DNA from 4 places in the Enterococcus sp. AZ163 genome. Region 4 is predicted to be linked to each of the others. Evidence: riboswitches for the same ligand, from Rfam matches in the RefSeq annotation. Region 4 holds a riboswitch; each other region holds the start of a gene.
The links. Region 4 has a riboswitch for thiamine pyrophosphate ahead of tenA (thiaminase II). Riboswitches for the same ligand answer to the same signal wherever they lie in the genome.

Region 1 (3,599 bases), on a different contig from region 4:
AACGCGAACAGCCATTATTTCCTCACTATGCGTTACTACACAGCGCTCAGTATTTTCATCTACTTGTTGGAATACTTGATCCTTTTGATAACTAATCATGAGACATCCTCCTAATTTATAATGCCTCCGCCGCAGTTCGCAGCTGCTGAACCCTTTGAGGGACATTGTTTGCTTTCATAATCTCGCTGACTATTGATATACCAGCAATCCCTGAATCAGTCAGCGCTGAAAGATTTTCTAAGTTAATCCCGCCAATGGCTACTACTGGCAAAGCCGTTGACTTCGTAATCTCTTTTAACGTAACAATGGGTGTCAATTGAGAATCTTTCGTCTGTGTAGGAAAGATTGCTCCAACTCCTAAATAGTCAGCCCCTTCTGACTGGGCTTCTAGGCTTCGTTCCAGTGTCTTAGCTGATACCCCTAGAAACTTATCTGGTCCCAATAAATAGCGCGCTACCGACACAGGAAGCTCGTCATCCCCAATGTGCAATCCATCGGCATCGACAGCTAAACAGATATCTAAGCGATCGTTGATAATCAAAGGAACACGATAGCGTGACGTAACTTCTTTTACCTTTAAAGCTAGTTGATAAAAGTCGTACGTAGATAATTCCTTCTCCCGCAGCTGAACAAGGGTCACTCCATTCTGGCAAGCCTCTTCAATGATAGTTAAAAACTGTTCCTCTGTGAAATCATAACGTCCAGTAACTAGATAGAGTGTTAGCAGCTCTTTTTTCATCGTATTATCCCCTTCACTTGTTTGTACCATTCCTGATTCATCAATAGTGACAATTGGTTCAATGTGGCTTGACGAAAATCAGCCAAGCCCTCTGGCACCAGCTCCTTCGCCTTTTCACCGCAGCAATTAAAATAACTTACTGCTGCTGCAACCGCCGGAAAAGCTTCTAATCCTATCCCTAATAATGCCGCAATTAAAGCCCCCACGATATCTCCAGTTCCGGTAAAACAGTCAAGCTCAGACACACCATTTTGCAGCAAACAATTAGTCGTCTGATTTACAACCACATCTACTGCGCCTGTAGCAAGAAAAGTCGTGTGTGGATACTCGGCGGCTAAGACTTCCAGCGCTGCTGTTAATTCTTTTAGCGCTGCTTCCGATTGATCCAACGAACTCCCGTCAACCCCTCGTCCATGGCTTTCCAACATACATAATGCCCGCATCTCAGAGATATTCCCCTTCACTACCTCAGGCTGCTTTTTCATTAATTGCTGAGTCAGCTCTGCTCGCAAAGGACTGGCTGCCAAGCCAACCACATCAATCACCGTCGGCTTATGATTCTCCTCAGCAAAACGGCTGGCTTCTAAAATATTGGCTTCTCGCTGTGGCGAAATATGACCTAAATTCAACAATAAACTGTCTGTTTGCTGGAAAAAGGCTGGAAATTCACGGGCATCATCTGCCATTACCGGTTTAGCACCGATGTATAATAAAGCATTTGCCATTGACTCACAGGTAATTTCATTGGTAATGCACTGAACCAACGGTGATGTTGCTAAAGGAAATATTGTTTTGACCATTTCAGATAATCCGTTCATGCTTGCTCACTCCTCAAAAATAATTGCTGACATCTTTTAAATACAGGCACCCGATACAAAAGCTTCCATACAAAGTAGGCGACCAGCGATCCAATCAAGGTAGCCCCGACAAATCTAGGGGTGTAAATCAGCCAGTACATTCCCTGCTGACTTCCGGTAAACAAGACCATTACTGGATACGATAGTAACGAACCAATAATTCCCGTTCCGATAATTTCTCCCAAAATAGCTCCGTATAAATTATTGGTCATTCGATACAATAGTCCAGCTAAAAATGCCCCAAAAACGGCACCTGTTAATGCCAATGGTGGAATTCCCAACAACAACATTCGGATAATTCCACAGCACAGTGCCATCAAGGTTCCATATAAAGGCCCTAGTAATCCCCCTGCCAGCACATTCATCACACTCGACATCGGCGCCATCCCCTCTACTCGGAAAAGTGGCGACAAAACTACATCTAGAGCAATCATCATTGCCAACAACATCATTTTCTGCAGCTTCTCTCTTTGCAACCTTCAACATCCTTCCTTATCTTCAAAAACAAAAAAGACTCCTCACTAAATAGAAGCAAGAGGAGTCTTAAAAAAAGCCCGACCAAATAAATGGACGGGCGAGATTCATGGTTGTATGACATTTCCCTGCGCCAGTTCTAACTGTTTCAGGTTCCATGGGTATAATCTCAGCTTTGCAGCACCCCAAATGTTTCTATTTATGAAATTGTGGTTAAAGTATAGCATAGTTTTTTTCATTCTAACAGGTATCTCAGCAGATTTATCCTAAAAGCTGTGCTATCCTTACCACATAGAAAGGAGCTTTTTATGCAAGAGCCAACATTTTCCACAATCCATCATATTGCGATAATTGTTTCTGATTACCAAAAAGCTCGCAACTTTTACGTGAATATTCTGAAGCTTCCCATCTTAAGAGAAAACTATCGAGAGGAACGTCAGGACTATAAATTGGATTTGCAGCTGGCTAATGGTGCTGAATTGGAAATCTTTGCTCTGCAAGGTCCACCAAAACGCCCAAGCTATCCTGAGGCTAGCGGTTTACGTCATTTAGCTTTTAAAACAGATGCCATTGAAGAAACGATCGCTTACTTAGAAAGCTGCGGAGTCGCCTGTGAACCCATCCGCATCGATGCATTTACTGGTGAAAAAATGACCTTCTTCTTCGACCCTGACGGCTTGCCTTTAGAATTACATGAATAAAGTCAGCAAAAGCTGCTGGCCTTATTCGATTTTCTTCCCTAATTCTTTTTCCAGGGAGAGATCATTTACTAAATTTTGGATGACTACTAAAGCCTTTGGCGTAACATATGGGTCCATTACAATAACCGGGAAATCATCAGGAATCCCCTCCACTGACCCCGTAGTAATCAGTCCATCATATTGAAACATTTCTTCGTACATTCCATGCTTATGATCGACCACGTTCTCAAAGTATGAAATGTCAAAATTACCATGAACAATTCGTCGGATATGCTTGGCTAAAAACGATTCTTCTGTCGGCGTCAAATCGGATAAGAGCAGGAGTCGAATGGTCTGATCTTGTTCGACTAGCATCTGTAAGCTATCTACTTCTGCTGTCAAAAGCAGATAGATATAATTCATGATAAAATCTTTTTCGCGATACATTTTATATTTATCTACAAAATCCTGAACAATGTTGGACACTCGCTCAATTGGTTTTTGATACATGATCGCTGTCATCTCAAGGAAAGTATCCCGGCTTCGACGCAAAATCGAGATAAATGAACCGGCTTGATCATAGAGATAATGGTCATTCGATAATACGGAAGCCATATTAATTAACCGCTGCTTGCTCATTTTCCCACCTGACAGCTCGTTAAAGCTTTCAGCCAACTCATAATGTTTGGCGTACAAATCCTGATAAAGTAAGTTGTCAGACAATGCTAGCTTTCGATGCTCATTACTAAAAACAACCACATCCGCATATACCAGCCACATACAATCTTGCATAATTTCATCAGTCATTCGTATGCGGAATAACTCATAGGCTGTCTTGCTCAGCGCATC
Region 2 (3,599 bases), on a different contig from region 4:
ACTCGAACTTTAAGAGCCGTCCGGTAAGTGTAAATATTGTTCAGATCTGTCAGATAGATCTTATCACCTTCTTGGATGTTATCTAATGGTGTAAACAATAATCCTGCTTCTGCTGCCCGATGACTCGCTAAACCATAATTTCCTTCGCCCATTTTTTGATCAGGTTCTAATGTACCAGCACCGTATAACAAGGCTTCATTGGATAGACCCTTGAAAATAGGTAAATTAATAGCTACAGAAGGGATCGCAATACCACCAATAACTGGTAAACGTTTATTACTTAATTGAGCGCGCATAACTGCTTCGGTACTAGCGGGAACTACCGCATCAAAATCAAAAGGCATGTCCTCCTGCAAGTTTCGATCAATGTCTTCTTTAGATAATTTTGCAACAGAATAACGGTCGCCATTATACTGAATAAGAAAGTTTTTTATTTGATTATTAAAAATTAATGCTAAACCGACTAATAATAATAAAAGTAAAAAAAAATTAATCAGCCAATTGTGTTTTTTTCTTTTCCTTTTCATGAACAGTCCTCCAGATTATACTCGATTTTATCATACCATAATGAAGGCGTAAATCATTCCGTTCAAAGTACTAGTTTTAAGATATTTTAAGGAAAATAATCCACTCATATTTTTCCGATTCAGAAATCTTATTATACTGAAAGTTTCTTGTGAAAATTATTGCAAAAGCGTTTTCAGTTGTAATGTAATTTTAAAATAAAAGAAACGAGCTTTTTTTTAATTGATAGGTTAAAATGATGATGATGACGATTTGAGAGGGTGAACAGTTTGCCAGATATGCTTTTTGTATACATTGATACAACCAGTAATGCCGTTTTTTCAAAAGGACTTTCTCCATCAGATTTTGTGGAGGGCATTGTTCATCAACCAGATCACTTGCTGTTACTGGATCCAGCAGTTGAAATTGGTGAATTTGATACACACAGTGGCTTAAAAATTATCAGTGGAACACAGGCCGTTCACCATTTTTTTACTAATAAACACTTTATTCAATCCACTGCAAATAAATGGATTGACTTTACAAATCCAGCTTTATTAAAAGAATTAACACCTTTAGAAATCTCTGAATTATTATATTTTGGTCATATGCGGACCCATTTGCACTCACCATTCTTTTATAAATTGCAAAATAATTTTGTTTACTTCAATTTGGGCAGCGAAACTTTGCGAGTATATTACCGTTACTTAGATGAATTTTACCGAATTCTAGCCAATAAAATTACTCGTATCGCACTAGAAAAAGTCAATGACAAACGTTCTTTCTTCCGCAAAGGCGCCTCTGTTGCTCACTTAGATGGAGAAATCTTGAAAGATTTGTATCCGATCTTTCAAGAAGGAGCTGTTTTCTGTTTTTCACAAGCTAAGCTTGAAAATAAACTTTATCGCGTACCAATTTATTTATCTGACGAAAAAGGTTGGCGCAAACACCAACCTACTTATAAACAAGATCAAAAAATGGGGACATTAACTTATGACCTTGGTCGCCAAAAATGGAGCTTGTCGTTGGAGAAAGATGATTTAGCCTTTGCCTTTCGCTAAAAAACCACTTTTATCATAACTGACAAAAGTGGTTTTTTCGTTTATCTACTTTTTATTTCCAATTTAGCGGCATCACGAGGTAAAAATAGCTGTGGTACCTTTTTTACAGCAATTATTGTAATTGTCGCTGTAAAAATTCCGGTGGCTATCCCACTGGCACCATTCATGATAAGAGAAAACATCCACGGGTTCATTCCCCATAATGCATAGCTACCCCAAAAGACTACGCCGGCAATAAAGTGCCAAAAGAATCGAGCCCCAGTCCCGGCCAAACTGCCTAAAATAATATTTTTTGTTACTTCTCGAGAGTTATTGTTCAGTAAAGCTTGTTGAACTTTGGTTGCATAAATCCCGGCAAAACCAGCAAAGGTAAATGCTATCGGGTATTCAATTAATACTTGTGAGAGACTTAAATAGTAAACATCTCCTGCTGGAAAATGTAGGATTCCCCAAATGAATGCTGATAACAGAGCGGGTCTTAATCCCCGTCTCAGAGCAAAAATTGTTAATGGGATCATTCCTAATGAGATTGTGAAACTGCTGCCGATGTTAGTGGGAATCAGCGAAAGCATAAAAGCTAATGCAGCTACAATTGTTCCTTCCACCATAATTCTCGTTTTGTTGTGCATAAAAAAACTCCTCCTTTTGAACATACAGTTCACAAAGGAGAAGTAAATATATTTACTTCATCACAATTCCTACGCTCGCATGACCGATACAGGTACTAGGGTTTAGAGTGTCCTCATTCTCAGCCCGAAGGCTCCCCTTTGTGACAGTATTATTCTTTTAGTATTTTTTACTCTTATAGTATAGCACACTATTTACCTAATACAAACAATTAACGTGATACTCGCTCCTGATCGCCGTTAGGTGCCAACGTAGTCACCTTCTTTATACGATCTACCGTCAGCATTTGCAATTGATTATCTTGCGTACGAACAACTAAAGAATCATTGCCAATCGCTTTAGGCAGCCAACCTGAGACGGTTTCATATTTTTCCGAATCTTTTTCATTCTGTACTTGCAAAACAACTAAACTATTGTGTAAGGCAGCTGTTTTGAGTTGACTCATTATCGTTTGATTCGCCTGCTCTTGTGCACGTTTATCAGCAGAATCATTTAGAAAATCAGACAAAAAACGGAAGGATGAACTAGAAAAGGCCTTAATTAAATTTTTTTTAGCTTTTTCAGGTATCTTCTTCATGTCAGTTTCCTCCTTGGCTGTACTCTGATTTTACTTAAAATTGAGCAAAATTACAATAAAAACTACTCTCCAAAAAAAGTTAACCAGTATGGCAAACCTTCTTCAATTAAACTATAGGTTTCGTCAAAATCACCAGTATACCAAGGATCAGGAATTCCTTGGCCTTTTTTTTCAGGGACTAAGTCTAAATACAAATGAATTTTCCTATGTGTCCCTTCCGGTGCTAAGAGCATTAAATCCTCCACATTTTCACGATCCATTCCAATGATATAATCCGCGCGGTAGAAATCATCCGTTGTTATTTGACGTGCCCTTATACCTTTCGAGCTGATACCGTGCGCTTTTAAGATTTTTTGCGTACCGTGATGAGGAGAATTACCAACTTCCCAACGACTAGTTGCTGCTGAATCTACAGTAAATTCTGCCGATTCGCTCCGTTGTTCAAATTGATTCCGAAACATAGCTTCCGCCATTGGTGAGCGACAAATATTACCCATACATACAAAAAGAATTGATTTCATTAAATTGCCTCCTTCAAGCTAAAAAAATAATTTCGTGCTATATTCTATACATAGAAATGAGGTTGATACTATGAGTCGTATTTTTCTTTCTGCCAAAATTCCAACAAGGGGCACTAAGTTACTGGATGAAGCAGACTTAGATTACGAAATTTTTGAAAATGAAGGCGTGATTCCAAAAAAAGAACTCTTAGAAAAAGTTCAAGATTGCCAAGTATTGATTTGTCCGTTATCAACAACTGTAGACCGAGACATCATCGATCAAGCACCACATTTGCGTTTAATTGCCAATTTTGGCGCTGGTTTTAATAA
Region 3 (3,599 bases), 360 kb from region 4:
GGAAAAACAGACAGTTAATCGAGTTTTATTTGAACTTTGTAGAAACAATGGTCCAGACATTAAAAGGTAAAGTTAAATACTGGGTAACCTTCAATGAAATGAATCATATTGATCCACAAACAGAAGCTTCTGACATGTTTACTTATATTTTAGCAGGACTGAAATATAGCGAATTAGAAGGTAATAAGAAAGAAGTACTAGCAGTAATTGGCTATAATATGACTCTGGCTGGGGTCAAGGCGACGAGATTGATTCATCAGCTTGATCCAGCAAGCAAAGTCGGCTGCGTCTTCGGAATTACACCAACTTATCCAGTCAATTGTGATCCGGTCAATGTTTTGAATGCTTTTAAAGAAATGGATCGTGATTTCTATCAAATTGATGCGATGTGCAATGGGGAATTCCCAGAGTACAAATTAAGAGAATACCAAGATCTGAAGATCGAAGTTGGTTTGACTAAGGAAGATAAACAGGATTTTGCGGAAGGTCAGCTTGATTTTATCGGTATGAACTATTATATGACAGATGTTGCTCGTTATAAAGGCAGTGAGGAGGAGGAGGGTTCGCTATTTGGCGGCGTACAGAATTCGTTCCTTGAAAAAAGTGTTTGGGGCTGGGGGGTTGATCCTATTGGATTGAGGTATTTATTAAATTATACTTACCGCAGATATGGCTTGCCAATTATTATTTGTGAAAACGGATTAGGTGCTGTGGATAAAGTTGGCCTAGATGGTGTCGTGCATGATGATTACCGAATTGATTTTTTACAAAAGCACTTGAGTGAGTTGAAAAAAGCAGTAGAGGAGGACAAAGTAGATTGTTTTGGTTATTTAATGTGGGGACCGATTGATTTAGTGAGTACAACTACTGGAGAAATGAAGAAACGATACGGCTTTATCTATGTTGATAAACACGATGATGGAACAGGGAATTTGTCTAGAAGTCGTAAAGATTCATTTTATTGGTACAAAAATCTGATTGAAACCAATGGAGAAGACTTGTAAAAATGAAAAAAATGTTCGGAACACTGCTGATTTTCTCGTTGGGTTAATTTTTGTTAGCAGTTTGACCGCAGGATCTGAGTCAGACGCTGCTAAAGGGAGGCCTCAATAAAAATTTCATGAATAGTACTTACTTGAAACACCTCATAAATGAATTTAACGGTCTCGACTACATGAATTGGAAAAGCACTAGTTAGACAGTAATGTGTGCCAGCAACTCTGTTTTGATAACTTACGAAGGCGATTAGAAAACACAGTTATTCATGATACAAGTTGAAGAAGCACGAAAGTTTTTTCTTTCGTGCTTTCCGGTGTGGGTTAGGATTAAGCGTGGTACTTATTCTTTTAGTCCAGATTGATACAAATCGTAAAAATGATTGGTGGGTCCGTGTCCATTGCCTAACGGTAATGAATAGCGAATTGCTGTAGTTACGTAGCTTTTGGCTTTGGCAACAGCTTCATCCAGTTCTATTCCAAGAGCTAATTGTGACGCAATAGCAGAAGAGAAGGTACAGCCAGTGCCGTGAGTATTTTTGGTATCAATCCGTTCGCTAGTGTATTGAGAAAATCCTTGACCAGCATATAAAACATCGGTGGCTTTGCCGACTTTGTGTCCACCTTTAACCAGAGTTGCGGCACCACATAAGTCATAGATTTTTTTTGCAGCAATTTCCATATCTTCTAAAGACTGGATGGAAAGACCGCTGATTTTTTCTGCTTCTGGAATATTTGGTGTTATTAAGTTAGCCAAAGGCAGAACTGCTTCAATCAAAGTATCAATTGAAGTAGGGTCCATTAGAGCACAGCCGTTTTTTGCATACATAACTGGATCTAAGACGACTTTTTCCGGTTGCCACTTTTTTAAACTAGCTGCGACAGCTTGCATTGTTTCTACAGTAGAGAGCATACCGATTTTGACTGCATCAGGTTTGATATCTTCAAAAACGGCATCAACTTGTTCTTGAATAATTTGTGGTGTGATATCCTGATAGGAAATCACCCGAACGGTATTTTCAGCAACCACGGAGGTGACCACTGACATGCCAAATACTCCATGGGCCGAAAAGGTTTTCAAATCGGCTTGAATCCCAGCACCGCCGCTGCAATCTGAGCCGGCGATAGTTAATGCTTTTTTCATCTAAAAACTTCCTCCTTTACGCGTAAAAAGGGCGTCACCTTAAAAAAGGGGACGCCCATCAATTTTATCTTAGACTTGCTTCCCTCCGACGGTGTTAACCAACAGGTTCTAAGGGTCAGGTTTTACCTTCTCAACGCTAAGCGTCCCCCCGCAAAAAAATATTCAGTTAATCGTCACAGCTGCACAATTCTAATACAACTTATCTAATGGTATAACAAAAGGAGCAGTAGAACAAGCTCTTATTTGCCGATTTCTTCAGAAGTAGAAATGATTTTTCCGACGATACCGTAGTCTTTTGCTTCATCAACAGACATCCAGAAGTTGCGATCCGTGTCTTGCTGAACCTTCTCGACCGTTTGTCCAGTTGCTTCCGCGATTAAGCGGTTAATCCGTTCTCTCGTACGGATAATTTCCTTGGCCTCGATTTGAATTTCAGTTGTTTGTCCACTAACGCCACCAGCGGGCTGGTGAATCATGTAACGAGTGTTTGGCAAACTGTAGCGATTTTCTTTTTCAGCTGCTAAGAAAATCGTAATGCCGGCACTTGCTACCCATCCAGTTCCAATCATATTAACGGTTGGTTCAATAAATTTGATGACATCATGAATCGTGTCCCCAGATTCTACATGGCCACCAGGGCTGTTAACGTAAATCGTAATCGGATCATCATTCAATGCTGACAGCAGCAACAATTGTGAAGTAATATCTTTTGCTAATTCTTGCGTAATTTCACCATAGATTAAAACAGTCCGCTGATCAAGTAATTTTTTACGGTACACATCTGGAATTTCATTGGTTTTATTTTCATTATCTTCATTTTCATCTAAGTAGAACATTCAGACACCTGCTTTCATTTAGTTAACCTCAATTATAACACATGTAATAAAAAAGAGTGAAACAGACCTCCTAAATGCAAGAAAAATCAGTCTTTGAGCGTATTTATCGCTTGATAAAATGAATCGTGGTAGAGTGGGTTTATGGAAGGAGGGAAGATCTATGATGAACATTTTGAAGGACTTTCGCTTTTGGGTGTGTACGATTGGTGTAACCTTGTTAGGCTTACTTTCTGGTCTTTTTACAACGAACGCACAAAGTTATTACCAACAATTGGAATTGCCATCATTTGCTCCTCCAGGTTGGTTGTTTGGTCCAGTCTGGACTATTTTATACATTTTGATGGGGATTACATTTTACCTAATTTGGACACATCCCGTAAAAGAAGAGCGCCGTACCATGATTCCATTGTTCGTGGTTCAGTTTATCCTAAACTTTTTATGGTCGCCACTATTTTTCGCAGTACAAAACAATCTGCTTTCTGTAATTGACATTACAGCATTATGGATTTTATTAATTATTCAGCAACTGTTTTATTTGCGTCACCGACCAGTTGCCATGTGGTTAATGGGACCCTATTTCCTTTGGGTAACATTTGCGATGTTTTTAAACTACGGAATTCTTAT
Region 4 (3,599 bases):
GCTGGAGACCACAGTGCTGGATTAACCTCGATGGCAAAGGTTCGTTTAGCACAAAAAGTAATTAAGAACGTAGAGACATTTTTAACTAAATAACCAACTAGACCAGGTATCAATGGTAAGATACTTGGTCTTTTATTTATAGTTAAAATCTATAGAAAATCCGTATTTTATCAATAGTTTTCTGCAAAATAAAACTTTGGCGGCAATTCTCAGCATGCTATAATTAAAGAAACGCTTCAAGGAGGGTTAACCATGTTTAATCTTTCGCATGATGACAAACAACGAATTGCTGCACTAATCATTCTAGCCATTTCTTTTTTCTTTCCGTTCCCTTTTCTTGGAATTATTTCTGGTATTTATTTGTTGTGACAAAATTTGCCCGTTGGTTTTAAGATCGGTGCCGTTCTGATTATTTTGGAACAGCTTCTGATTTACATACCAGTTATTGCATATTTGACGATAACAAAGTAGAGGGAATTTAACTATTAGTGAATGATTAATATTATCTATATGTACTTAAAAAGGCTTAATACAGTTTGTTCTAGACTTTACTTAAATTGTTCAATTTTATCTTACATTAAGTTGCTCAAATGAATGGAACCATGAGGTGATTCACCTCATTAATATAACAAGGAGTGAAAAGTATGTTGTTTTTAACAAAGGAAGATATCATCAAAACCTTCACCATGAAGGATGCAGTAGAAGCAGATAAGCAAGCTTTGATGATCTTTTCTAAAGGAGAGACCAATGCGCCGCTGCGGACTAATGTGGATATTCGTGAAGAAAATGGCGTGAGTTCTTATATGCCAGCCTATATTGGTGGGGAACAACCAGCGTTGGGTGTTAAAATAGTATCGACTTATTTGCACAATATCGAACGAGGATTACCTAGTGTAACAGGTACGATGATTGTGATGGACCCTAAAACGGGTATGGTAAATGCTATGGTGGATGGCACTTATTTGACTCAGTTACGCACTGGAGCTGTACAAGGTGTAGCGACAGATATTCTTGCCAGAAAAGATGCTAAAATTGGCGCCTTAATCGGAACGGGTGGTCAGGCTGAGAAGCAATTGGAAGCAATGATGGCTGCACGCCCTTTGGAAGAAGTCCGAATCTTTGATATAGATCAAAATCGGGCAGAAGCTTTTGCTAAGGCTCGTCAAGAAGGTTGTACAGTTCGGTTAATTCCAACAAAAACGAGTCGTGAATGCGTAGAAGGTGCGGATATCATCACAACTGCAACTCCTTCCAATGAACCAACCTTCGAATCTGCTTGGGTTAAGGATGGTGCACACATCAATGGAATCGGCTCCTTCACTCCAAGTATGTTTGAAATTCCTAAAGAATTAATCAAACGAGCAGATCGAGTAATTTTTGATACAACGGAAGGCGTGCTTAATGCAGCAGGAGATTTTATTACTCCGCTGAAAGAAGAGTATATTCCGAAAGAAAAGTATTCGGGTGAATTAGGACAAATCTTGCTAGGCGAGGTAGAAGGACGAACTTCTGATCAAGAAATTACCATCTTCAAATCAGTTGGTACTGCTGTTCTAGATTTAGTAGTAGCGGGGCAGATTGTTGAGAAGGCTCGTGAGAAAGGCTTAGGCACTGAAATTCCTGACTAATAGGGAAGACAAGTTTCCACATGGGAGCTTGTCTTTTTTAGTCATGCTTGTTTACCGCAAAAAAAGAAAAGAAGTTAGCCGTTAATTTAAGCCATAAAAACAACCGTTTTGGACATAACTAACTATATTTTTTCAATTGGGATTAGACTAGGTACAAGAAGAAGTTCAGGAGGAATTGTGATGTTGTTAGGGGTAATAACAGGATGGTCGTTATTTTTGCTAATAGATCGACTTTTATAAAGGTTTACTTTAATTAGTACGTAGTGAATACCTCTATAAACAGCATTAAAAGTTTACCGCAAATAAAAATTCAAAATGAATGATACCTATAAAAGCAAGCTTTCAGAAGAAAAAATGACTGCTGCGACTCAATAATCACTGATGATAAAAACCGTGTTCACTAATTGTTGGTTTTCAATGCACCTATTAATTTTACGGGGATTAGCCCATTATTGGACATAGATGGAAACTTTTTAAATAAAATGGCTAAACCTATGATCGTTTTTCATTAAGGGATATGCTATACTTTTATTAATCGAATAAGAACACTAGGGGTGCTTTTGAAGCTGAGATTATACCCATTGAACCTGAAACAGCTAGTACTGACGCAGGGAATTGTGTAACATTTTTTAGACAGAATTTTATTACACCCGATCATTTTTTTTGTGATCGGGTTTTATTTTGTCATCCTTCACCAGCAGTCTCCTTAGTGCACTTACTTTGAGGAGGGTGCTTTTTTAGATCCAAAATAAGAATATGGAGGGTATAAATGTTTACAGAAATCGCACGTAAAGAGGCAGCATCTTACTGGGAAGGAAGCTTTGTTCATCCCTTTGTTCAAGCAATTGGAGACGGGACTTTATCACCAGAGATTTTTCGTTTCTATTTGTTGCAGGATCGTTATTATTTAGAACACTTCAGCAAACTTTATGAATTAATCGCCGATCAAGCAGACGATCAAGAGGTAATTGCTCTATTGAGAGAGAATGGGGAAAATCTTCGTTTAGGAGAAATTGCGGTTCGGGAAGATTTTTTTGACGAACTTAAAATTACTGACAAAGAAATTGCTGGAATACCAATCGCACCAACGGCTTACCACTATGTTTCTCACATGTATCGTCAGTTGATTGACGGGACGCCTAACGCAGCCTTTGCTGGAATGCTGCCATGTGCTTGGTTGTATCAGGAAATTGGAGTCCGGCTAATTCAATCAGGTTCACCAAATCCATTGTACCAGCGCTGGATTGAAACCTATTCAGGTGAAGAAGCAGCCCAAGGAATATTGAAAGAGCGGGCGGTTTTGGACCGATTGTATGAAGCGAGTGGGAAAGATGAACAACAGCAAATGATTGATGCTTTTGTGATTAGTAGTAAAATGGAATATGATTTTTGGGAAATGGCGATGAATCAAGAAGGATAGACTATTTAAGCAGATAAAACAGATTCCGTTATGTGTCAAGTAGTGTACATAACGGGATCTGTTTGTTTTTTTAATTGTCTAATTTTGATAACTCTTCGTGAACCTCAGCAATCAAATCACTGTTAAGAATACTATCGCGATTATCCTCACCATCATGAAGAAAGATAGATATTTCGAGAGATTCATTCAAATAATTGAGTGCATTTTCTAAAAGCGATCTATCCTTTGTCTGTTGAAAAAGAAAATGTTCTAAGTAAAGTGTTCCTAAAAAACGAGCAGTAATCATTAGTGAACGGTTCTTACTTAAATCTGGTCTGGGCTTTATAAGGCGATATGCATAAGTTACATAATATATCGCTGCTTTAAAATTTTGTTTTCTTCTAAAGTAACTAGCAAAATTTTCAATAGACCAAGCACTCCGAACCGAATTTTTTCCGTATCGTTCAATTGCTGTCTTATAGGAATACTTTAAGTGCTTTTTTGCTTTTTTCAAAAGCTTGTCATTTTTAAACTGATCATATTGATTGAGATAAGTTAAGCCTAAATCATTA

Region 1: it holds a riboswitch for thiamine pyrophosphate, as region 4 does, so the genes downstream of both, thiW (energy coupling factor transporter S component ThiW) here and tenA (thiaminase II) in region 4, are expected to answer to the same signal.
Region 2: it holds a riboswitch for thiamine pyrophosphate, as region 4 does, so the genes downstream of both, thiT (energy-coupled thiamine transporter ThiT) here and tenA (thiaminase II) in region 4, are expected to answer to the same signal.
Region 3: it holds a riboswitch for thiamine pyrophosphate, as region 4 does, so the genes downstream of both, thiD (bifunctional hydroxymethylpyrimidine kinase/phosphomethylpyrimidine kinase) here and tenA (thiaminase II) in region 4, are expected to answer to the same signal.

The regions. Positions count from the first base shown of each region.
Region 1 is NZ_JBIPAO010000001.1:648,007-651,605, forward strand. Features, by position in the region: gene IGI46_RS03260 (cupin domain-containing protein) at 1-99, opposite strand, end outside; gene thiE (thiamine phosphate synthase) at 116-739, opposite strand; gene IGI46_RS03270 (hydroxyethylthiazole kinase) at 736-1,557, opposite strand; gene thiW (energy coupling factor transporter S component ThiW) at 1,554-2,072, opposite strand; TPP riboswitch at 2,179-2,268, opposite strand; gene gloA2 (SMU1112c/YaeR family gloxylase I-like metalloprotein) at 2,379-2,771, shown strand; gene IGI46_RS03285 (helix-turn-helix domain-containing protein) at 2,793-3,599, opposite strand, start outside.
Region 2 is NZ_JBIPAO010000001.1:315,046-318,644, forward strand. Features, by position in the region: gene IGI46_RS01650 (class A sortase) at 1-527, opposite strand, end outside; gene IGI46_RS01655 (hypothetical protein) at 795-1,565, shown strand; gene thiT (energy-coupled thiamine transporter ThiT) at 1,607-2,194, opposite strand; TPP riboswitch at 2,244-2,342, opposite strand; gene IGI46_RS01665 (hypothetical protein) at 2,404-2,769, opposite strand; gene IGI46_RS01670 (low molecular weight protein-tyrosine-phosphatase) at 2,832-3,290, opposite strand; gene IGI46_RS01675 (2-hydroxyacid dehydrogenase family protein) at 3,361-3,599, shown strand, end outside.
Region 3 is NZ_JBIPAO010000002.1:154,152-157,750, forward strand. Features, by position in the region: gene IGI46_RS19185 (family 1 glycosylhydrolase) at 1-1,004, shown strand, start outside; gene thiD (bifunctional hydroxymethylpyrimidine kinase/phosphomethylpyrimidine kinase) at 1,339-2,139, opposite strand; TPP riboswitch at 2,202-2,299, opposite strand; gene IGI46_RS19195 (ATP-dependent Clp protease proteolytic subunit) at 2,379-2,975, opposite strand; gene IGI46_RS19200 (TspO/MBR family protein) at 3,139-3,599, shown strand, end outside.
Region 4 is NZ_JBIPAO010000002.1:518,660-522,258, reverse strand. Features, by position in the region: gene IGI46_RS20890 (NAD(P)-dependent oxidoreductase) at 1-93, shown strand, start outside; gene IGI46_RS20885 (ornithine cyclodeaminase family protein) at 645-1,628, shown strand; TPP riboswitch at 2,169-2,259, shown strand; gene tenA (thiaminase II) at 2,398-3,048, shown strand; gene IGI46_RS20875 (NB-ARC domain-containing protein) at 3,119-3,599, opposite strand, start outside.